DNA from 2 places in the Cohaesibacter sp. CAU 1516 genome. Region 1 is predicted to be linked to the other one. Evidence: riboswitches for the same ligand, from Rfam matches in the RefSeq annotation. Region 1 holds a riboswitch; the other holds the start of a gene.

Region 1 (4,115 bases):
TGATCCAGATTGGCGCGGCGCTCCGACCGGGCATTCCGTTCCGATTCGTGAAGTGCGCCTGTCTGCCGGAGCCGGTTTTGTCGTGGTGATTTGCGGTGAAATCATGACCATGCCGGGCTTGCCGCGCAAACCGGCAGCCCTATCTATCCACCTTAATAACAATGGCGACATTGAAGGGCTGTTTTAACGGGGCTATAGGTAGGCGGGAATTGAGAGCATAGCGACATCATTTTGTCGCCAATGGGTTTGAGGGAAACAGCATGACCGCCACCCGAATTGATGGCAAAGCCATCGCCACTGATTTGCGCGCGACAATCGCGATCGAAGCCGAGAAACTGATCAAGGAAACCAACGTGGTGCCCGGCATTGCTGTGGTGATTGTCGGCGAAGACCCCGCCAGCAAGGTCTATGTCGCCTCCAAGGGCAAAGCCGCCAAGGAATGCAACTTCCATTCTGTGCAACATACTTTGGCGGATGATGTCACGGAAGAAGCCTTGTTGTCTCTGATTGGCGATTTGAATGACGATCCGGCCATTCACGGCATACTGGTGCAGTTGCCGCTGCCCGATCACATCAACGAGTCCAAGGTGCTCAATCTGATCCGCCCAGACAAAGATGTCGATGGTTTCCATCCGATCAATGTCGGCTTGTTGACCGCAGGGGAGCGCGACAAGGCGATGGTGCCTTGCACCCCTGCCGGCTCGCTCATTCTGGCCAAGCGGGTTTTGGGCAATCTGTCGGGCAAGAATGCGGTTGTCATTGGCCGCTCGAACATTGTTGGCAAACCGATGGCGGCTTTGCTGCTGGCGGAAAGCTGCACCGTCACGATTGCCCATAGCCGGACCAAAGACCTGCCGGATGTCGTGCGTGGCGCTGACATTGTCGTTGCTGCGGTTGGGCGGCCTCAAATGGTCAAGGGCGACTGGATCAAGGACGGTGCCTGTGTCATCGACGTGGGGATCAACCGGATTGATGCGCCAGAGCGCGGCGAAGGCAAGACCCGTCTTGTCGGGGACGTAGACTATGACAGTGCTGTTGAGCGGGCCGGATCCATAACGCCGGTGCCGGGTGGCGTCGGCCCGATGACGATTGCTTTGTTAATGGCCAACACCCTGACAGCGGCGCGTCGCTCGGCCGGGCTTGATGATCTGGATTACGCATCCATGCTATCGTGATCTTTGCATTCTTACGGCGCGCTTTATGGGTCCTATTTTGGCACCCAACGCGCTGAAATGATTGTAAAAGCGTCACTTGAGGCTTATATTATAAGAGTAAGATCCAGCGTTCTGAGGGAGTGAACCATGCCGAACAAGGACGTCGCAGAATATCTCATCGCCAAGATCAAGGCGGATGGTCTGCTTGATGAATACAAGCGGGCACGCAAGCCCAAACCTCCCAAGCAAAGCGACGACACCTTTTTGAAGGCGGGTTATCGCATTCTGGAGGAAACCGGCGCGTTACCCAAAGAAATCGAACTAAAGAAGGCAATCGCCGATCAATATGAACGCCTCAATGCAGCAGCCAGTCAGGAAGAGCGCGAAGCAGAGTTTCGCAAACTTGCCGAGTTGCAGATGGTGCTCGGCGTAGAACAGGATGCGCGGCGCAAATTCTACACAGAATAATTGCACGGCTCTGCGCTTCTATTATACCCCGCCTGTCCTGACGGATTGGCGGGGTTTCTTTTTGCTGGCTTGTTGGTTCGATGTCATTCCTCGCATTTTTCCTGTCGAATGTTCGACCTTTGACAGACTTCTCCTTTCGATCTGTCCGTTGTGATTGACAATCCTAGGGTTATCCCGCACAAGGGGAGTTACGGAAGGTTCTGCTTTGCAAGAAGGCAAGGCGGATGAAAAGGGAACACGGTGCGGATGACCCAACTCGGGGCCTAAACCGTGGCTGCCCCCGCAACTGTAAGCGGATTGCCATTTCAAAGGACCACTGGATTTTTAATCCGGGAAGGCGAAATGGCGCAAAACCGCGAGCCAGGAGACCTGCCTGCCGCAGCAATTCACGACCGGTCGGGGAGGATCGGAGCCGTGGAACCTTTTCCGCATGCTCCACTTTACCCGGTCTATCTCGATTCAAGTCGGCCTTGTCCAACAGGCCTATCAGGAGGCGAAATGGCGAAGAAGTCTGGGCTTATGCAGGTCTGTGTGACCTGTCGGCGCATTGATCCTACGGACACCGCAGCGGATGCCCGGCCCATCGAAGGCCAGTTGCTACACGACCGGTTGGTCGAAGCGGTTGGCAAGGACGATGTGTTGCGCGATACGCTAGCCGTTGAACCTGTGCAATGCATGAATAGTTGCCAGCAAGCCTGCACGGTCAGCCTGCGCAGCGCTGGCAAATATGGCTATGTGATTGCTGACCTCGATAAGTCTGATGAACGCGTCGACGATCTACTTTCCTTCTCCCGGCTTTATGTTGCGTCTGATACCGGCGCACCGGTTTGGCGAGAGCGCCCAGAGCATGTTCGCAAGAACACCCTCGTCCGCCTGCACCCGTCTCCCGAATTTCCCGATATGAAAGATTAGAGGTCCATCATGTCCTTTGCCTCCTCCAACAAAAAGATTCCTGCAACTGTCGTGACCGGCTTTCTTGGTGCTGGCAAGACAACCCTGATCCGCAAACTGATCGAACAGGCCGGCGACAAGAAAATCGCGCTGATCGTCAATGAATTCGGGGACATGGGCTTTGACGGCGAATTGCTCAGCGACTGCGGCAACCCGAACTGCACTGCCGACGATGTGGTCGAACTGAAAAATGGCTGCATCTGTTGCACGGTGGCTGATGATTTCCTGCCAACCATCGAAATGCTTCTGAAGCGCGATCCGAAACCGGATCATATCGTCATTGAAACCTCTGGCCTTGCCCTGCCTCAGCCGTTGGTTAAGGCCTTCCAGTGGCCGAGCGTGCGGGCCTCCGTCACGGTGGACGGAGTTGTGACCATTGCCGATGCATCTGCGCTCAGCGATGGGCATTACAGCCAGAATGAAGACGCCATTGCCAAGCAGCGCGCGCAGGATGACAGCCTTGATCATGAAAGCCCGATTGAGGAATTGTTTGCCGATCAGTTGAAATGCGCTGACATGATTGTCATTTCCAAAGCCGATCTGGTGGACGATGAAGGTATGGCGCGGGTTGAAGCGATCATCGGCGAACATGCCCGCGAAGGCGTGAAGAATATTCACTCACGCAATGGCGATGTCTCAGCCGCCATTTTGCTGGGGCTTGATTCCGTGGCTGAGGATGATCTGGATAGCCGCAAGGCCGCCCACGATCACCATCATGATCATGACCATGATGACGACCATGATGACCATGACGATCATGACCACGACCACGACCACCATCATGATCATCATCATGACGAGTTCCACTCCATTGTCGTACCGCCGCGCGTCTTTGCCTCGATGGAAGATGTGAAGGTGAGTGTTGAGAAGGCACTGGCGCAGCCGGGTATTCTGCGGGTCAAGGGTTATGCGGCGCTTGAGGGCAAGAAAGCCCGCGTTGTCATTCAGGCCGTTGGTCGTCGGGTTGACAGCTGGTTCGATACATCAGGCGAAGCCAAGACCGGTCTGGTGGTGATCGGCCTTAAAGATTTTGATCAGGCAGCGGCAGAAGCCACGCTCTCCTGATTTTGAAAGGTCATAGCAAGTCCCATGCATATTCTCGCACCACAAGCCGGCCGCATTGATGATCAGGATGAAGCAATCGATCTGGGGCAAAGCCCCGGCGATATTCTCATTCTGTCAGCGGCCGACAGTGAGCTTTCCGCCTTTGTTGAATCCTCCCGTTATCGGCGGTCGCAAGACCATCGGGTGCGCCTTGCCAGTCTGATGGCGCTGGGGCATCCCTACTCGGTCGACATGTATGTGGAACAGACGGCGCAACATGCAAAGCTGATCGTATTACGGCTGTTGGGCGGGGCGGAATATTGGCGCTATGGCCTGGAACAATTGCAAAAACTGTCTCGCGGCACTGGCATGCATTTGCTTGTCATGCCGGGGGACAATAAATGGGATGAAGATCTTGCGTCCTGGTCAAGTGTTGACCCTGCGGTTGTCCGTCGGTTCTGGCGCTATTGTGTCGAGGGCGGACAGGACAACATGATC
Region 2 (4,115 bases), on a different contig from region 1:
AAATGCCGTGATACATCGGGTTGGGAATAGGCTGCGCAAATTCCCGCCAGGTATCTGGGCTGGCACGCAAGGCAAAATCGTAGGAATCAAGAGGGCCGGGATTGATATTGATTTCATGCACCTTGCCATCCAACATACGAACGATCGCCTTGGCGAGGCCCATATCCAGCAGGTAGGTGCAGGTAAAGTGACGAGCCATTGCGCCAATGGCGGCATCATTGTCCGAGGCTTGACTGAATCTGGTCGCCCAGTCTCTAACACTCAAGGCCATGCGCTCCTCCCCAACCACACGGTGAATATGTGACAAAATTCAAATACTTTTGCCTTGAAAGATGTTCTGATATATGTTTATTGTTCAGTATATGGAACGTCTTTCTATGTACAAAACCATATCCGGGTGTATGGAAGCTTGTCAAGATAGAAAAGAAACTTCAAAAAAAGACGACGAGGAATTATGGACAATCCAACACCAAAACTAGTACCTGCGGTTGAAAGAGCGTCGCGCATTCTGGATTTTGTTGCTCGCAGTCGGACACACCCGACCGTGTCGAAGCTGGCGCAGGAACTGAATCTTGCGAAAAGCTCGGTTCATACGCTTTGTCAAACGCTTGTGGAGCTAAATCTGCTGATCAAGCGGTCCGATCAAGCCTACCAGTTGGGCCCCCATGTCATGCGCTGGTCCAATGCCTTCAATCGACAATCTGACGTTGCAACAGAGTTTGCATCCATTTGGGACACCGAGACCGAAATGCCTGGAGCGACCATCACATTGACGGTCAGAGACGGAGCAGAAGTTGTATATATAGCCGCGCGCAATTCCGAATTTAGTCACTCTTTGATAGAATTTCGTGCCGGAATGCGGCTTCCCGCAGCCTTCACGGCAACGGGAAAGGCCTTCCTCAGCTCGATGAGTGATTTCGAAGTCAAGCGCCTTTATGCAGACGGGTTGCCAGAACCGCGCACACCTTTCAGCGAACAGTCGATTGATGGGCTGCTGGAGGATTTGGCGGCCATTCGCAAACGTGGATATTCCATCGACAATCAGGAAGTGGCAGAAGGCATCATTTGCTTCGGCGCCCCGGTTCTGGACTCTCAGAATACGCCGATTGCCGGCATCGCCGTCAGTCTGCTGATTGAAGATGCCGACGAGACGGACCGTGAAAATCTGATTACCAATGTCAAACGAATCGCGAAACGCTTGTCTGTTCGCATGGGCGCCGATCTCGAATAGCGGTTTCCGGGATCGCTGGCTGATTTCAGACAAAGCGATAGATCCCCGATTGACAGCTGCTGCCGCATAGTGGATATATCTGTTCGTCGGTTTCCTTAACGGAATAAAAAGGGAATTCGGTGCGTGGCAGATGCATGAGCCTGTCACAAATCCGGAGCTGTCCCCGCAACTGTAAACAGAGAGCGCCCTCAAGCTGGCCACTGGATTGTACCAATCTGGGAAGGCCGGGGAGCGCAATGACCTGTAAGCCAGGAGACCTGCCGACATTCAATCATTCAACCCGGGCGGGGTGTCCTGGAGGAGGGTCTCATGACAATGCGCATGTCTCTGCGTCTTCGCCATATTGAATCTGATTGCATCAGACTTGCCCGACTTCGGTTGCCTTGCCGCATCTGGAGTACGGGACATTGCTTTCCAATATCTGGCTATCCGGCCTATCGCGTCTGGCGCGCGCGATCGCCTTCTTTGTGGCATTTGCTGCGGCTTATTCTGTTGCAACTGCAGCCCCTATCAACATCACCGATGACAGCGGTCGCACGCTGACCTTTGACAAACCATTGAAGCGCGCAGTCGTCTTCAACCGCTACAATGCTGAGTTCATTCGTGCGGTGGCTGGCATGGACGTGATCGTCGGTGTCGACAGTTGGGTGACGCGCGATCCCACCTACTGGCCGGACCTCAAGGAGGATATGCTTGTCGGGAAAGGGCAGCGAGAGCCAAATTACGAGGCGATCATTGCACAAGACCCCGATGTTGTGATCTTCCCCCGCAACGGCAGTTGGCAGGAGGCCATCAAGACGCTCGAGCCTTTCGACATTCCTGTTGTGGTACTGACCGGCTGGGATGTCCTCAAGCATGTCTCCAACATTACCGCCTTTGGCAAGATGTTCGACGCCGAGGAAAAGGCCGCCAAGCTCAACGCCTTCTATACTGGCAACATGGCGCTGTTGAAAAAACGGCTTGAAGGCGTAGAGCGCAAGACGGTCTATCTCGAGGAGAAAACGCCCTATCGTTCCGTGCTGCGTGGCTCCGGCTGGCATGACATGATCGAAGCGGCTGGCGGACGCAATATCTTTGAACATGTCGATATTGAAACCCAGCCCAAAGAGCGCGGAAGTGTCCACAATCATGAAGTGGACCCCGAAGCAATCCTCAAGGCACAGCCGGACATGATCATCAAGCTTCAGCCCGGCTCCTATCCGCTTCACCCGGAAAGCTTCTCACAGGCCTTCTTTGAAGCGCTAAAGGAACGTCCTGGTTTTGACGCACTGCCGGCAATCAAGAATGGTGATGCCTACCACATGAACTACTATCTGGCTGGAGGTTGTTCCAAGATGATTGGCGCGCTGTCGATTGCCAAATGGCTTTATCCAGACCGCTTCGAAGATGTTGATCCAGATGCGGTGATGAAAACATGGCTGGAGGATTTTCAGGGTGTCGCCTATCCGGGACGCTACTGGGCCAAGGTCTCCGAATGGGAAGCAGGTCAGTGATGAACAGGGCCTTCTCTCCATCGGAGGTCATCCCATCTGGGTCATCCGTTCAGGATCCATCGGGGGATATCCGGCGAGCCTATGCTCGCCGGACCATCCGTGCCTCCCTGATTTGCCTATCGGGCGTGCTGCTGCTGGCTCTGCTGTCGGTCTTTGCGGTTTCCCTTGGCGCCAATGACATTTCACTGCTTCAGGCCATTCAAATACTTCTTGGTCCCGTCCTGCCCGCCAATCTGTTTGCCGAAGTGTCCGTTCTGCAGGAGAAGGTCGTGATGCAACTGCGCCTGCCGCGCATCACCATGGCCCTCGTTGGCGGTGCCGGGCTGTCGGTCGCGGGCGTCATGATGCAGGGGATCACGCGCAATCCGCTGGTCAGTCCCTTCACCGTGGGCCTTTCCCCCGCTGCGGCCTTCGGGGCGGCGCTGGCCATCCTGTTGGGAGCTTTGCAAATGCCCGAACTGGGCACCTACATGATGGTTGGCGGCGCATTTGCCTCATCCATGCTGTGTGCCGGGATTGTTCTGGGGATTGCCGGTTTGAGTGGCATCTCCGCAACGACGATCATTCTGGCAGGTATCGGGTTGACCTATCTGTTCAGTGCCTTCACCGCGACCCTGCAATTTGTTGCCACGCAAGAGCAGCTAGCCGCGATCGTTCACTGGACATTCGGCTCATTGAATGCCGCCAGCTGGGATGAGGTAGGCTTCTCTGCTGTGATGCTTGCGATTGCCGCGCCTATTTTCTGGCGGATGGCATGGGCGCTCAATGCCATGGCTGCCGGAGAAGAAACCGCCGCCTCACTCGGCTACAATCTCAAAAGGGTTCGCCTCGTAACGGCGCTGCTTTCGGTGTTGATCACCGCCTGCATCATCGCCTTTACCGGGGTCATCGGCTTCATCGGGCTGGTCTCGCCCCACATTGCCCGGATGATGATCGGCAATGACCATCGTTGGCTGGTGCCTTTCTCGATGATTGTCGGGGCCTTTCTGCTGCTGGTTGCCGATACCATCGGCCGATCCCTCTTCTCACCCGCTGTCATCCCCGTCGGCATTGTCGTGGCCTATGTGGGCGTGCCGCTCTTCGTGCATTTGATCCTGAGACAACGCCGGAGGGCCATGCAATGATCCGCATAGACAAACTCACTCTGTCCTATGGCAAACGCACCATCCTTGACGCGATTTCCCTTGTCGTGAACAAGGGGGAATGCGTCGGACTGCTCGGGGCCAATGGAGCGGGCAAGAGCACATTGCTCAAATGTGTGGCGCGGCTGGCAGCGCCTGACAGCGGTCAGATCGATGTGGCGGGCAAGGCAATCGAGGCCTATTCACGCCGCGATTATGCCCGCCATGTTGCCTATGTGCCCCAGCATATCCCGGATGATGTGGCGCTAT

What was found. A riboswitch is a leader RNA that binds a small molecule or an ion and turns the genes downstream of it on or off. The one in region 1 is predicted to bind cobalamin.
Region 2: another riboswitch for cobalamin. It lies ahead of FDK21_RS17140 (ABC transporter substrate-binding protein); the one in region 1 lies ahead of FDK21_RS06480 (DUF1636 domain-containing protein).

Annotation. Positions count from the first base shown of each region.
Region 1 is NZ_VANT01000001.1:1,417,431-1,421,545, forward strand. Features, by position in the region: gene FDK21_RS06465 (formate--tetrahydrofolate ligase) at 1-187, shown strand, start outside; gene folD (bifunctional methylenetetrahydrofolate dehydrogenase/methenyltetrahydrofolate cyclohydrolase FolD) at 261-1,175, shown strand; gene FDK21_RS06475 (DnaJ family domain-containing protein) at 1,302-1,622, shown strand; cobalamin riboswitch at 1,801-2,014, shown strand; gene FDK21_RS06480 (DUF1636 domain-containing protein) at 2,121-2,534, shown strand; gene cobW (cobalamin biosynthesis protein CobW) at 2,544-3,638, shown strand; gene cobN (cobaltochelatase subunit CobN) at 3,663-4,115, shown strand, end outside.
Region 2 is NZ_VANT01000007.1:223,927-228,041, reverse strand. Features, by position in the region: gene FDK21_RS17150 (hypothetical protein) at 1-271, opposite strand, end outside; gene FDK21_RS17145 (IclR family transcriptional regulator) at 455-1,231, shown strand; cobalamin riboswitch at 1,302-1,511, shown strand; gene FDK21_RS17140 (ABC transporter substrate-binding protein) at 1,639-2,724, shown strand; gene FDK21_RS17135 (iron ABC transporter permease) at 2,724-3,848, shown strand; gene FDK21_RS17130 (ABC transporter ATP-binding protein) at 3,845-4,115, shown strand, end outside.